3 regions of the Allobosea sp. F3-2 genome follow, and region 1 is predicted to be linked to each of the others. Evidence: riboswitches for the same ligand, from Rfam matches in the RefSeq annotation. Region 1 holds a riboswitch; each other region holds the start of a gene.
The links. A riboswitch is a leader RNA that binds a small molecule or an ion and turns the genes downstream of it on or off. The one in region 1 is predicted to bind thiamine pyrophosphate.
Positions count from the first base shown of each region.

Region 1 (5,010 bases):
TGCTGCTGCTCGACGAGCCGGCAGCCGGCGTGCCTTCCGCCGACACGCCACGCATCGAGGAGGCCCTGGCCCGCCTGCCCCCCTCGCTCGCCGTGCTGATGATCGAGCACGACATGGACCTCGTCTTCCGCTTCGCCAAGCAGGTCGTGGTGCTGGCCGCCGGCGAACTCATCTTCCAGGGTCTGCCGGCTGACGTCGCCAAAGACCCCAGGGTCCGTGAAGCCTATCTCGGGAATTACGCGCATGCCGGCAGCCACGCTTGACGTTCGGGACTTAAGCGCCGGCTACGGCCAGACCCATGTGCTGGAGGAGGTCTCCTTCTCCGTGCCGGCGGGCGGGCGCCTCTCCATCCTCGGCCGCAACGGCATGGGCAAGACCACGCTGATGGCGAGCCTGATGGGGCTGACCCGCCGCTATGCCGGCGGCATCAGCCTCGGCGGCACCGACGTCACCGCGCTCGGCACAGCGGCACGCGCCCGCGCCGGCATTGGCCTCGTCCCCCAGACCCGCGAGGTGTTCAAGGGGCTGACCGTCGAGGAAAACCTCTTCGCCGGGTTGAAGGGCCGCCCGCGCAGCGCGATCGAGGAGGCCTATGCACTGTTTCCGCGTCTGCAGGAGCGCCGCCGCAACATGGGCTCGCAGCTCTCCGGCGGCGAACAGCAGATGCTGGCGACAGCCCGCACCATCCTCGGCCAGCCCTCGGTGCTCCTGCTCGACGAGCCACTTGAAGGCCTCGCTCCCGTCATCTGCGACATGCTGATGGAGGCCTTCACCCGGCTCGCGGCAAGCAGCGCGATGACGATCCTCTTCGTCGAACAGCGCCTGGAAAGCGCGCTTGATTTTGCCGAGGACGTGATCATCCTCGAGCGCGGCCGGATTGTCTGGTCGGGCAAGCCCGCCGCGCTGCGCAGCGATGCCACGGTGCTCGAGCGCTATATCGGCGTCGGCGGGCTGCACTGACGAAACGTCAGAACCCGACTGAGCGCTCATCCTGAGGAGCAGCCAACGGCTGCGTCTCGAAGGATGCTCCAGAGGGCTCCAGAGCTCCTGAAACATCCTTCGAGACGGCCCTTCGGGCCTCCTCAGGATGAGGGCTCGGATTGGAGATCAGACAGCGAATACCGCCGCTGCCGCTTAAATGCTGAAGCGCGCACCGGCGCGGGCAAGCCCGCCGGAGATGGCGACCGGCGTGCCGTCGGCGCGCCAGCAGGCGGCGCCCGTCAGCGTGCCGTCCGGGTTGAAGGCGATGGCGTTCATGCCACCGGCGACGCGCGGCGAACGCACGATCCTGTGGCCGCGCGCCGCAAGCTCCTGCGCCACGGCCTCGGGAATCGCCTCTTCGAGTTCGAGCACGCCACCCTCGGTCCAGACGCGCGGCGCCTCGACCGCCTCCTGCAACGTCATGCGATGGTCGATCAGGTTGACGATCGCCTGCAGCGCCGAGGGAAAGATGCGCAGAGCGCCGGGCAGGCCGAGCGCGAAGGCGAGCCTGCCCTCCTTCAGCGCCATCATCGGCGCCATCGAGGTGAAGACCCGCTTTCCCGGTGCGATCGAGAGCGCCCGGCCGGGATGCGGGTCGAAGTTGAACATGTAGTTGTTGGCGATCATTCCGGTGCCGGGGATCTGGACGCAGGCTCCGAACAGCCCGTTGATCGTCTGCGTCGCGCTGACGACGTTGCCCTGCGCATCCGCAACGGTGACATGGGTCGTGTCGGCAGACTCGCCGCCTGACAGCCCCGCCGTCCAGCTCTTCGCCCGGCCCAGCTCGATCAGCGCGCGCCGCTCAGCGGCGTAGTTCTTGTCGATCAGCCTATCGACGGGAACCTTGACGAAGGCGGGATCGGCGGTCGCCACTGCCCGGTCGGCGAAGGCGATCTTCAGCGCCTCGGCCAGCAGGTGCACGGCATCCGTCGAGCCGAAGCCGAGCGCGCCGATGTCGTAGCCTTCGAGGATATTGAGCATCTGCGCGATATGCACGCCCGAGGACGAAGGCGGCGGCGGGCCGATGATCTCGTAGCCGCGATAGGAGCCGCGGATCGGCTGGCGCAGTTCGATGCGGTAATTGGCGAGGTCAGCCTGATCGATCAGCCCGCCATTCGCGGCCATGTAGTCGGTCAGCGCCCGCCCGAGCCGCCCGCCATAGAGCGCCTGCGGTCCTTCCGCCGCGATCAGCTTCAGGCTTGCGGCATAATCGGACTGGATAAGCCGCGCGCCGGACTGGAGCGGCTGGCCGCCCGGCAGCAGGAGAGCGGCAAGACTCGGATCACGGGCAAGATCAGCGGCATTGTCGGTGATGCAGTTCGAGAGATAGGGCGTGACGACGAAGCCGCGCTCCGCCAGCCCGATCGCCGGCTGCAGCACCTCGGCCAGCGGCAGCGTGCCGAAGCGCGCCAGCGCCTCGCACCAGCCCTTGAGCGCGCCCGGCACGGCGACCGCCTTGGCGCCAACCACGTTCTCGCGATCGCGCGTATCGCGCTGCCTGCCGATCTCGTCCGAGAGGCAATCATACATATCGGGCGTCGCATGGACCGGTGCAGTCGAGAGATTGTCGATCACGACATGGCGCCCATCGGCGAGGCGAATATGGCTCAAGCCCCCGCCGAGAATGCCGACCATCATCGGCTCGGCGACGGTCAGCGCGAACAGCGAAGCCACCGCCGCATCGATCGCATTGCCGCCGGCGAGCAGCATCTGCGCACCCGCCGCCGAGGCAAGCGGATGGTTGGTGACGACCATCCCGCGCGAGCCGGTGGCCGGCTTCTTCTCGCAGGTGAAGGAGGCGATGCGGGGCGGCGGTGCGGAAACGTTCATGGGCGGCACAGAAACGGTTTTGCAGGCCGGCGTCGAGCCTCTTCTTCGACATGCGCGCCATGTCCCGGCTTCTCGCCGAATACAACGGGCCCTGCGCCGGCAACGCTTGACAAGCCATGGCCCGAAGCCCCACCTAAACCTTGTTCCCAGGGGGGCCTCGCTAGGAGGCTGAGATTCCGCCGGCCGGGCTTTAGGCCCGGCAACGCGGTGACCCTACGAACCTGATCCGGATCATGCCGGCGTAGGGATGCGGGACATGCGGCCGTCGAGGCCCTGATTCCAGCTTGCGCCCATGATCCTGTCGCGATCGACGCTCTCGGATTGCCCGCGAGCGTCCGGACGGAGTGGGCCGCAGTGACGCAAGCCGAGATCATCGAGGCGCTCCTGGCGTTCATCGCGCTTCCCGATGCGTCGGAAGCCGAATTCGAGGCGATGGCGCTGAAGGTTTTCGCCTATCAGTTCCGCAACAACGAGCCCTATAAGCGCTTCGCCCTGCAGCGCGGCCGCACGCCGCTCTCGGTCAGGCGCTGGCGCGACATCCCGGCCGTGCCGATCACCGCCTTCAAGGACCTGACCCTGAGTTGCAGCCCGCCGGAAGCGGCGGAGCGCGTCTTCATGACGAGCGGCACGACACAAGGGATACGCGGCCGCAGTTACCATCCAACGCTCGCCGTCTGGAGCCGCTCGATGCTGGTCAACTTCCGCAAGCGCTTCATGCGCGGCCGCGAGCGCATCCGCATGGGCATCCTCTTCCCCGACGAGACGGAGCTGCCCAATTCCTCTCTCGCGCACTACCTCGGCCTCGCCCGGCGCGAATGCGGCACGCCCGACTCCGAGGTCTTCATCGGCACGGCCGGCCTCGATTTCGACCGTTTGCTGCCGACGCTCGCGCAAGCCGAAGCGAGCGGCGAGCCCTATGCCCTGCTCGGCGCGAGCTATTCCTTCGTACCGCTGATGGATGCGCTTGCGGCAAGCGGCCGGCGCTTTTCCCTGCCGGAAGGCAGCCTCATCCTCGACACCGGCGGCTTCAAGGGTCAGTCGCGCGAGCTCGGGCCGGACGAGTTCTATGACGGTCTCGCCGCCGCCTTCGGCGTGCCGCGCTCATCCTGCATCAACATGTACGGCATGACCGAGCTGAGCTCCCAGCTCTACGACGATGGCAATGCGGCCTGCCCGTCGGTCAAATCCGGCCCGCACTGGATCCGCAGCCGCGTGATCGATCCGCTGACCGGAGCGGACCTGCCGGAGGGCCAGCGCGGCGTCATCGTCCACCACGACCTTGCGCATTTCAACTGCGTCTCGGCAATCCTGACCGAGGATGCCGGCGAGATCGTGCCGGGCGGCTTCAAGCTGTTCGGCCGAGTCGATGGCGAAGCCTCTAAAGGCTGCTCCGTCGCCGTGGCCGAATTCCTGGCGGCAGCGCGAGGCTGACTGACGTGATCGAGCATGCGGGCCATCTGCCGGGCCTGAGCCGCGAGACGCTGCGCTGGCGTAAGGTCAGCCATAGCGCCTGGGGTGAGAGTGCCACCATTGCGCTGCCGGAGCTCGACGAGGCGCAGGCCGCGGCTCTTTGCGCGCATGTCCGCAGCAACGCCCGCGCCCGGCTGAAGCGGATGGACACCGCACGCATCGTCGCTGCGATCGACGCCGCCATCGCGCGCCTGCTCGACCGCGCGCACCCGCTGCGACGCAAGGCCGAATATCTGCTGCCGATCGTCACCGGCTATGATCGCGAAACCGTCCGCCTCGGCTTGACCGGCTATCTCAAGACCTTCCGGCGCCCGCAGCTCCTGCGCTTCCTGGCCGAGGATTTCGCCAATCCCGCCGTGCTCGACGGCTTCCAGCCGACGCCCAAGGGCGGCTATCTGCGCGCCCATGGCCCGGAGCTGCTGCTGCATGTCTGGGCCGGGAACGTCCCGGCGCTCTCGCTCTGGAGCCTGATCTGCGGGCTCCTGGTCAAGGCTGGCAGCATCGGCAAGCTCGCTTCGGCCGAGCCGCTGACCGCCGGCTGGTTCGCCAGCCTCATCACCGAGATCGACCCGGAACTCGGCGAATGCCTCGCCATCGTCTGGTGGAAGGGCGGCGAAGCGGCTGCCGAACCCGTTTTCCTGCGCGAGGCCAATACCGTTATGGCCTATGCCGGCAACGACACGCTCGAAGCCCTGCGCGCCAAGCTGCCGATCACGACACGCTTCCTTC
Region 1 is NZ_CP042331.1:4,832,320-4,837,329, reverse strand. It holds gene FQV39_RS22330 (ABC transporter ATP-binding protein) at 1-263, shown strand, start outside; gene FQV39_RS22325 (ABC transporter ATP-binding protein) at 244-960, shown strand; gene ggt (gamma-glutamyltransferase) at 1,135-2,811, opposite strand; TPP riboswitch at 2,950-3,077, shown strand; gene FQV39_RS22315 (LuxE/PaaK family acyltransferase) at 3,166-4,242, shown strand; gene FQV39_RS22310 (acyl-CoA reductase) at 4,248-5,010, shown strand, end outside.

Region 2 (5,010 bases), 2.9 Mb from region 1:
GGCAAGGCTGTGAAACAGCACCGAAGCAGGACCCTACCTCAGATCACCGCAATGCTTTGATTTGACACGCGGCTTCTGCTCTTTCTGGGGTACGAATCGGCGCCGATCGGGACCTCAGCTATCTTCCAAGTTGACGTATTAAATCAGTAAGATGGCACGCATATTGCCCTGGGTCCTGCTTCGGTGCTGATTCACATTCTTCGGCATCTCGGTCCTCCTGTCTGCCAAAACACATACTTCAGGGTGGACCAATTCAACGGGGTGGATCACTCTGGCCGACCTCCGAAAACGCCCCCGTGAAAGCTGCAGGACGAACGTCGAAAACGCCGGGATCGATCAGCGCCCCTTGTCGAGGAAGGCGCGGACCAAGGCGGTGGTGGCGGTGGGATTCTCTTCCATGATCCAGTGGCCGGAATCGGGAATGACGCCCTCAGTGACATCGGCCGCCGCGGCCCTCATCACCGCTGCCATCGCGGTACCGAACGACTTCTCGCCGCCGACTGCCAGCACCGGCATGGTGAGCTTGCCGCCGGCTGCCAGATAGGTGCGGTTGTCGATCGCGTCCTGATCGAAGGCGGCGAACTGGGCGAAGCCCGAATGCATCGCGCCGGGTAGTGCATAGAGCTTGGCGTAGTGCTCGCGCGAGGCTTCACTGAAGCGGGCGGGCGTCGCCGAGAACTCGTTCCAGAAGCGGTCGAGATAGATGCGCTCCCGCCCGGCGACCAGCCGCTCCATGTCCGGCCCGCCGATGCGGAAATGCCAGAGCAGCGGATTCTTCAGGATCTCCTCCCAGGGACCGACGCCGGGCACCGGCGCGTCGATCAGGGCGAAGCGGCGGACGCGCTGCGGGTGCTGCGCGGCGAAGGCGAAGCCGACCATGTTGCCGATGTCGTGCGTCACCAGATCCGCCCGCTCGATCTTGAGCGCGTCGAGCACGCCGGCGACGTCGCCGGCCTGCGTCTTCTTGTCGAAGCCGGAGGCGGGCTTGGACGACAGGCCGAGCCCGCGCAGATCGGGCACGATCACCGTGTAGTCGCGCGCCAGATCCGCCGCCAGCGGCGCCCACATGTCGCCGGTTTCGCCATAGCCGTGCAGCAGCACCATCGCCGGCCCCTGGCCGCCGACCCGGACATGGATAGTCGTGCCGTTGGTCGTGATCTCCTGCGTCCTGAAGGAGGCCGGGAAGTCAGGGACCTGTGCGGCCGCCGGAGCCGCGAAGGCGAGGGCGCCAAGCGCCAAAGCGATTTTCAACATGGTACATCTCCCGCCTGCCGGGAGGGCGGTCGCCGATGACCGTCGCTGTCAGCCCGTTGGCATGACGCAACGTAGCATTCACCTCTCGTTCGGATGAGCATCGCATCAGCGAAATTCAGGTCCGGAATAGCCGAACGATGTTGAAGCTCGACGGCATCGCGACCTTCGTCGCCATCGCGGAAGCCGGCTCGCTGAGCGAGGCTGCCCGCCGGCTGCGCCTGTCGAAATCGGTGGTCAGCGACCGCCTGGCCGAGCTGGAGCACAGCCTCGGCGCCACGCTCCTGCATCGCAGCGCCCGCCGGCTGACGCTCACCGAGGACGGCACCGCCTTTCTCGAACGCGCCACGCGCATCACCGGCGAGGTCGAGGAGGCCGCGGCCGACGCGGCGCCCTCGTCGGCTCGTTGCGGATTTCGGCGCCCGTCACCTTCGGCCGCATGCATCTCGGCCCCGCGATCTACCCGTTCCTCGCCCGCCACCCCGAGATCGAGCTGACGCTCGACCTCGACGACCGCCGCGTCGATGCCGCCTCGGACAGCTACGACGCCGTTCTCCGCATGGGCCGATCGTGGATTCGCGGCTCGTCGCCTGGACGCTCGCGCCAAGCCGCAGGGTTCTCGTCGCTTCGGATTACCTGGTACAGAGCGGCACCCCGGCTTCGCTGGCCGAGCTCGAAGGCCATGGCGGCATCTTCTACACCAATCGGGGCGTCGGCGACTGGAGCTTCCGCGGCCCGCAAGGCATCGTCAGCGTGCGCGGGCGGCCGGCGTTGCGCGTCAACAATGGCGACATGATGCGGGATGCGGCGCTGGCCGGTCTCGGCATCGCCCTGCTGCCGCTGTTCATCGCCGGCGCCGAGATCCGCAGCGGGCGCCTTCGCGTCGTCGATATCGGCGTCCAGCCGGAGCCCGAATTCATCTATCTGGCGCATCCCGAAGGCCGCCGCCCTTCGGCCAACCTGCGCGCCTTCGCTGATTGCCTCCGCCAGGCCTTTGGCAGTCCGCCCTACTGGGAAGGCTGAGTTCGCCCGGACCGCATACGTGGCAATCGTCGATCGCCCTCAGCTCGAACCTCTGCGATCTGAGCTTGAAGACGCCTCGCTGCCAGTGTGGTCGTGGTCCGCTGTAGCGCCTCATGTGGTCTTGGCATCAAGGCCGAGTCCTTGGTGCGCAGAGACGGCGGACTACCGCGATACCAAGGATCTCCACGAGGTCTACAGGGACTGCTTTACGAATCCACCAATGCGCCCCACGCCGATGCAGGTACATAAACGCTCCCGAACCAGTCGGGATTCTGAGGTCCCGAATGTGTCAGGCTGCTGTGTCAGTTCGTGGAACGCAAAACAGAAAAACCCTTTAAATTCAAGGGCTTAGGAGTGGCGGAGACGGAGGGATTCGAACCCTCGATACCCTTGTGGGGTATGCTCATTTAGCAAACGAGTGCCTTCAGCCTCTCGGCCACGTCTCCGGCGAGAGGCTCTATGCCCGATTGCAGAGCCCTTTGACAAGCCTCGCCGACAACTTCCTTCGCGCAGCCTGTGCATCCGCGTTGGACAGACCAAGGCGCACTCCCTTGGTAAGGGAGTGGTCGAGAGGGCAGGAGGCGGCCGCAAAGGAGCCTTGCGCCGGCTCGACTTGCTCCCCGGTAGTGTGGCCATTAGATTGCGCTTGTCCGTTGGGGTGCCGAAAGGCTGAGAGGCGTGGTTCGCGCCAACCCATCGCACCTGATCCGGGTAATGCCGGCGAAGGGAACGGTCCTCGGCTCGCAGACACCTTGTTCGCGCCACCGGCCGCTGCCTTCCCGGGAGCAGGGAATAGCATGACGGCATCTCGCCCTCGCTCAGACCTGAACGTCGCGGTGGTCGGCGCCGGCGTCGTCGGCCTCGCCTGCGCCACCGAACTGCTGGCGCGTGGGGCGCGGGTCACCGTGCATGAACGCGGCCCGCGGATCGGGGCCGAAGCCTGTTCCTGGTATGCCGGCGGCATGCTCGCGCCCTGGTGCGAGGGCGAGAGCGCCGAGGAGCCGGTGATCCGGCTCGGGCAGCAGGCGGCCGACTGGTGGGATCATCATGCTGGCGGCGTCGCCCGCAACGGCACGCTGGTCGTCGCGCCCAGCAGGGATCGCTCGGAACTGCGCCGTTTCGGCCAGCGTACCAGCCATTTCGAGGAGATCGACGGCGAGGCCATTGCCGGGCTGGAACCCCATCTCGCCGGGCGTTTCTCGCGCGGGCTGTTCTTCGCCAGCGAGGCGCATCTCGATCCGCGCGAGGCGATTGCCACGTTGGCCGAGCGGCTCGCAGCGAAGGGAGCGGCCATTCATTTCGGCAGCGCGGTCGAACCTGCCGACCTCGATGCAGACATCGTCCTCGATTGCCGGGGGCTGTCGGCGTGCGATGTCCTGCCGGAACTGCGCGGCGTGAAGGGTGAGATGCTGCTGCTCCGCAGCGATGAGATCCGCCTGTCGCGGCCGGTGCGGCTGCTGCATCCACGTATCCCGCTTTACATCGTGCCGCGCGCCGATGGGCTCTTCATGGTTGGCGCGACCATGATCGAGAACAGCGAACGCGGTCGCATCTCGGCCCGCGCCATGCTGGAACTGCTCGGCGCGGCCTATGCGCTGCATCCGGCCTTCGCCGAGGCGGAGGTGGTCGAGATCGGCACCGATGCCCGTCCGGCCTTTCCCGACAACCTGCCGCGGCTGACGCGCCGCGGGCGGGTGATCCACGTCAACGGGCTCTATCGCCACGGTTTCCTGCTCAGCCCCGCCATGGCGGGAATGGCGGCGGATGCCGTTCTGAACCCGGAATCCAACCCGGAGATGCTGCATGACCTTGCTGCTTAACGGCGCGCCGCAGGAGATCGCCGCGAAGACGCTGGCCGAGGCGCTGGCCGAGCTCGGCTATGGCGGGCGCATCGTCGCGACGGCGGTGAACGGGGAATTCGTGCCGGCGCGAAAGCGCGCCGAAGTGAACTTGAGCGAGGGCGACCGCATCGAGGTCGTCGCACCGATGCAGGGAGGCTGAGATGGCATCCTTCTATGGTTTCGAGCCGCAGAACCCACTCTTCCTGGGCACGGCGCAATACCCGTCGCCCGCCATCCTGGCCGAGGCGGTGAAGCGCTCTGGCGCCGAGGTCGTCACCGTCTCGCTGCGCCGGGAATCGGCGGGCGGGGCCGGCCAGGCCTTCTGGGCGCTGATCCGCGAGCTTGGCGTCAAGGTGCTGCCGAACACGGCCGGCTGCCATACCGTCAAAGAAGCCGTCACCACCGCCGAGATGGCCCGCGAGGTCTTCGGCACCGACTGGATCAAGCTCGAGGTGATCGGCGAGGATGACACGTTGCAGCCGGACGTGATCGGGCTGGTCGAGGCAGCCCGCATTCTCAGCGATGACGGCTTCAAGGTCTTTCCGTACACGACCGAGGACCTCGTAATCGGTGGCCGGCTGCTCGATGCCGGCTGCGAGGTGCTGATGCCGTGGGGCGCGCCGATCGGCTCGGGCAGGGGGCTCAACAACCCCTATGGCCTGCGCAGCATGCGCCAGCATTTCCCGGAGATCCCGCTCGTCGTCGATGCCGGCATCGGCCTGCCCTCCCACGCCGTGCAGGCGATGGAGATGGGCTATGACGGCATCCTGCTCAACACCGCCGTCGCGAAGGCGGGTGATCCGGCGGCGATGGCGGAAGCCTTCGCGCTCGCCATCCGCGCCGGCCGCCAGGCCTTCGCCGCGCAGCCGATCGAGGCGCGCGACATGGCGGCTCC
Region 2 is NZ_CP042331.1:1,944,413-1,949,422, reverse strand. It holds gene FQV39_RS09035 (alpha/beta fold hydrolase) at 337-1,254, opposite strand; partial or broken gene FQV39_RS09030 (LysR family transcriptional regulator) at 1,392-2,274, shown strand; tRNA gene FQV39_RS09025 (tRNA-Ser) at 2,630-2,720, opposite strand; TPP riboswitch at 2,919-3,020, shown strand; gene thiO (glycine oxidase ThiO) at 3,099-4,094, shown strand; gene thiS (sulfur carrier protein ThiS) at 4,078-4,275, shown strand; gene FQV39_RS09010 (thiazole synthase) at 4,277-5,010, shown strand, end outside.
Region 2: linked by a shared signal. The riboswitch ahead of thiO (glycine oxidase ThiO) and the one ahead of FQV39_RS22315 (LuxE/PaaK family acyltransferase) in region 1 are both predicted to bind thiamine pyrophosphate.

Region 3 (5,010 bases), 820 kb from region 1:
TTACCGGCTGGCCCAGGCACCCGCAGCCGGCGACGAGGAGCCGGGACGGGGACCACGCCAGCGCGGCCCGGAGCGGCCCGCCGCGCCCGGCGCCCCCCAGGCTCCGCGTCCGCCGCAGATGCAGCCCGGCCCGGCCGCGCCCCGGCCGCAGCCTCCGGCCATGCCTGCGCCGCAACCGCCCGCCGCCCCGCCCGCCGCGCGTCCGCAGCCCGAGCGTCCGCAGATGCCCCGCGAGGCACCTCCCGCTCTGCGCCCAGCGCCTGAGCAACCGCCCGCGACCCGACCGACACCACCGCGTCCGCCGGCGGAGCCCACCGTGCCGACGCCGCCGCGCGCAGCGCCGCAGCCGTCTGCACCGCCGGCCGCTGCGCCCGGCGCACAACCCGGCCAGCGTCCGCAAGCAGCTCCGCCGTCGGCTCCGGCCCAGCCCGGCGCGCCGCCTTCGGCCGTGCCGCGCGGCGGCCCGGCCGTGCCGCCCTCTGCTGCTCCGCCCCAGGCTCGCCCTCCGGCGGCTGCACCGCAGCCGGCTGAGCCTCCCTCGGCTCCCGCCGGGCAGCCGCGTCCGCCCGGCGCTCCGCCTTCCGCTGCTCCCGGCGCAGCGCCTCAGCCCGGTGCCGGCGCGCCACCCTCCGCGGTTCCGCGCGGGGGGCCGGCCGTCCCGCCTTCCGCTGCTCCGTCCCAGCGGCCGCTGGGCGCAGCGCCGCAGCCCGGCACGGCTCCCTCGGCGCCGACCGGGCCGCAGCCCCTGGCGGCGCCTCCAGCTGCCGCTCCCGGCGCTCCGGCCGCTCCGGCTCAACCGGGCGCTATAGCGCCAACTCCGCCTGCTGGCGCAGTTCCGACACAGGCGCCGCGTCCCGCTACGCCTCCGGCCACGGCCCCGATCGCTCCGGCTCCGGCCCAACCCGGCGCCGCCTCTCCAGCTCCAGCCCCGGGCACGCCGCCTGCAGGAGTGGCGCCCGCTCAGCCGGCACGCCCCGCTCCGGGCGCGCCTCCGGCAGCCGCCCCCGGCACGTCAGCTCCGGTGCAACCCGGTGTCGCGCCGACCCAGCCCGGCGTGGCTCCGGCACAGCCTCCGGCCGGCGGAGCCTTCCCCAGCCAGCCGCCGCAGCGCGAAGGCCGGCGCGGCGGCATCTCGCCGGGTGTGGCCGGCGCGATCGGTCTCGGCGTCGGTGCGATCGGTGGCATCATGGCCGTTCAGGGAGCGCAGCGCTTCGACGACATTCGGGCGCGGCGCGAGGAGCGGCGCGAGGGTGATGTCACCGTCATCCGCGAGCCCGGCCGCACCATCATCCGCGACGACGACGGCCGTGCCATCATCCGCCAGGATGAGGATCAGCGCTTCCGCGATCTCGGCTGGCAAGGGCGCTCCGAGCGCCGCGACGGCGAGATGCGGACCGTGTTCGAGCGACCCGACGGCACGCGCATCGTTACCGTCACCGATCAGGAGGGCCGGCTGATCCGCCGCACCCGTATCGATCGCGATGACCGGGAGGTGGTGATCATCGACAATACTCTGCGCGATCGCCCTGGGCGCTTCGCCGATGATGTCGTGATCCTGCCGCCGCCGCCGCTGCCGATCCCGCGCGAGCGCTATATCGTCGATGCGGATCAGGCCGACGAGGCGCTGATCTACGAGACGATCATGGCGCCGCCGATCGCCGCGATACCGCGTCGCTATACGCTGGACGAGGTCCGCTACTCGCCGGATCTGCGCGCCCGCATGCGCAGCGTCGATATCGACACGATCAACTTCGACACCGGTTCCTGGCAGGTTTCGCCGGATCAGGGGCGGCGTCTGGCCGTGATCGCGGATTCGGTCAAGCGCGCCCTGCAGAGCTCGCCCAACGAGGTGTTCCTCGTCGAGGGGCATACCGACGCCGTCGGTCCCGATGTCGACAATCTCTCGCTTTCGGATCGCCGGGCCCAGTCGGTCGCCGAGATCCTGACGCGCGACTTCCAGATCCCGCCGGAGAACCTGACGACCCAGGGCTATGGCGAGCAGTATCTGAAGATTCAGACGCAGGAGGCTTCCCACGAGAACCGGCGCGTGACGCTGCGGCGCATCACGCCGCTGCTGACCGGCCAGAACCGCTGACCCTCGGACGGGGCTGCTCCATGGGCGGCCCCGTTCTTCGCTGCGTGCGGGGAACCCCGCGCGCCCATAGCGGTTCCTCTTCCGGAGGAATCGCTGATGGGAGATGCCGCCATGAAGATTTCCGCTCTGGCGATGGCGGGATTGGTGCTTGCAGGTTCGTTCGCGCCGTTTCCGACCTGGGCTCAGAATGCGCCTCCTGCCGTGAAACAGCGTGCCCCCGGCGTGCCGACGGCGCCACGTGCCGATGAGTCCGCGCGTCCGCCGGCCGGGGAGCGGGCCACGCCGCCACGTGCCGAGGGGCGTGGGCAGCGCGACGACAGGGCACAGGCTGGCCCGCCGCAGCCCAGTCGCGACCCGCCGATGCCGCGCCCGGTGCCCTCGATCATCAGGCCCTGAGGCCGTTCAGGGTTTGGCAAGGCCGGCACACTAGCGTCGCCCGCATGAGCGACGCCGTCTCCCTTGCCAAAAGTATCGTCACGATGCAGGCCGCCTCGACGCAGCAGGCGCTGTCCGTCGAGATGCTCAGGCAGAATGCGCAGGCCGAGCAAAGCCTCGTCACCATGCTCCAGCAAAGCGTCGAGCAGACCAGGGCGAGCCTTCCGGCCGGTCAGGGCGGCCTCGTCGATCGCTCCGCCTGAAGGCTTCTTCCCCCCTTCCGATCGCCCGTTGCCAAGTGGCCGCGCTACGCCTAACCTCGCCGCTGTTCCGAGGGGTGCCCGCAAGGGCTGAGATGGCTTTCGAAGCCGAACCCGTCGAACCTGATCCGGGTCATACCGGCGGAGGGACTGGAACGCGATCGCAAGGCTCAAATCTTGCCCGCAGACAGCGACTGGACCGCTTTCAAGCCCGGATCTCCTGACCTGAACCAAGGAGGAGATCCTCATGAATGCCCACACCAAGCCCCAGAAGAACAGTGTCAAGGCCGCGCCGCAAAGCGTGACGACGGGCCCGATCATCGGCTCGCGCAAGATCTATGTCGCTGCGCCCGATCATCCCGAGATGCGCGTGCCCTTTCGCGAGGTCGTGCTGACGACCGATGCCGAGCCGCCGGTGCGCATCTACGATCCCTCCGGCCCCTATACCGAAACCGACGCCAAGATCGACCTCAATGCCGGCCTGGTTCAGCCGCGCCGCGCCTGGCTCGACGCCCGCGGCTTCCAGACCGTGCCCGGCCGCGCCGTCACGGCGGCCGATAACGGCCATATCGGCGAAGAACATCTCGTGCCCGCCTGCCCGGCGCAGCGCCCGATCCTCGAGGCGAAGCCGGGCCAGATGGCGACGCAATACGAGTTCGCGAAGGCCGGCATCATCACGCCCGAGATGATCTATGTCGCGCATCGCGAGAATCTCGGCCGCGCCGCGATGCTCGAAGGCGCCCGCGAGCGCCATGCCGACGGTGAGAGCTTCGGCGCCGCTGTGCCGGAATTCGTGACGCCCGAATTCGTCCGCGACGAGATCGCGCGTGGGCGCGCCATCATCCCGGCCAACATCAACCATCCCGAACTCGAGCCGATGGCGATCGGCCGCAATTTCCTGGTCAAGATCAACGCCAATATCGGCAATTCGGCCGTGACTTCCGGCGCCGCCGAAGAGGTCGAGAAGCTGGTCTGGGCGATCCGCTGGGGCGCCGACACGGTCATGGACCTCTCCACCGGCCGCAACATCCACAACATCCGCTCCTGGATCCTGCGCAACTCGCCGGTGCCGATCGGCACCGTGCCCATCTACCAGGCGCTGGAAAAGGTCGGCGGCGATCCGATCAAGCTCGACTGGGAGGTCTTCAAGGATACGCTGATCGAGCAGGCCGAGCAGGGCGTCGACTATTTCACCATCCATGCCGGCGTGAGGCTTCCTTATGTCCCGCTGACTGCATCGCGGGTCACCGGCATCGTCTCGCGCGGCGGCTCGATCATGGCGCGCTGGTGCCTGGCGCATCACAAGGAAAGCTTCCTCTACGAGCGCTTCGACGAGATTTGCGACATCATGCGCAAATACGACGTTTCCTTCTCGCTGGGTGACGGACTGCGCCCCGGCTCGATCGCCGACGCCAATGACCGCGCCCAGTTCGCCGAGCTTGAGACGCTGGGCGAGCTCACCAAGGTCGCCTGGGACAAGGGCTGCCAGGTGATGATCGAGGGCCCCGGCCATGTGCCGATGCACAAGATCAAGGAGAACATGGACAAGCAGCTGCGCGAATGCGGCGAGGCCCCGTTCTACACGCTCGGCCCGCTGACCACCGATATTGCGCCGGGCTATGACCACATCACCTCGGGCATTGGGGCTGCGATGATCGGCTGGTATGGCTGCGCCATGCTCTGCTACGTCACGCCGAAGGAGCATCTCGGCCTGCCGAACCGCGACGATGTGAAGACCGGCGTCATCACCTACCGCATCGCTGCCCACGCGGCCGATCTCGCCAAGGGCCATCCTGCCGCGAAGATTCGCGACGATGCGCTTTCCCGCGCCCGTTTCGACTTCCGCTGGGAGGATCAGTTCAACCTGGCGCTCGATCCCGACACGGCGCGCGAATTCCACGACGAGACGCTGCCGAAGGACGCCCACAAGGTCGCGCATTTCTGCTCGATGTGCGGGCCGAAATTCTGCTCGATGAAGATCACCCAGGACCTGCGCGCCGAGGTGCAGGCGATGAGCGACAATGAGCGCGCCAACCTTGAAGCGATGGCAGCAGAAGGCATGGCGGCCAAGTCGAAGGAATTCCTCGACAAGGGCGGCAGCATCTATCTACCTGCGGCCGAATGAGCAGCATGAACGACAGTCTCGACGCGGCCCAGGTCGCGTCGATCCTCGCGCGGGTGGCAGAGCGTCGCCCGCGCGTGCATTGCCTGACCAATACGGTGGCACAGAACGTCACCGCCAACATGCTGCTCGCCTTCGGAGCCGTACCCTCGATGGCA
Region 3 is NZ_CP042331.1:4,010,001-4,015,010, reverse strand. It holds gene FQV39_RS34225 (OmpA family protein) at 1,022-2,095, shown strand; gene FQV39_RS18405 (hypothetical protein) at 2,207-2,491, shown strand; gene FQV39_RS18400 (hypothetical protein) at 2,536-2,733, shown strand; TPP riboswitch at 2,794-2,898, shown strand; gene thiC (phosphomethylpyrimidine synthase ThiC) at 2,978-4,855, shown strand; gene FQV39_RS18390 (hydroxyethylthiazole kinase) at 4,861-5,010, shown strand, end outside.
Region 3: linked by a shared signal. The riboswitch ahead of thiC (phosphomethylpyrimidine synthase ThiC) and the one ahead of FQV39_RS22315 (LuxE/PaaK family acyltransferase) in region 1 are both predicted to bind thiamine pyrophosphate.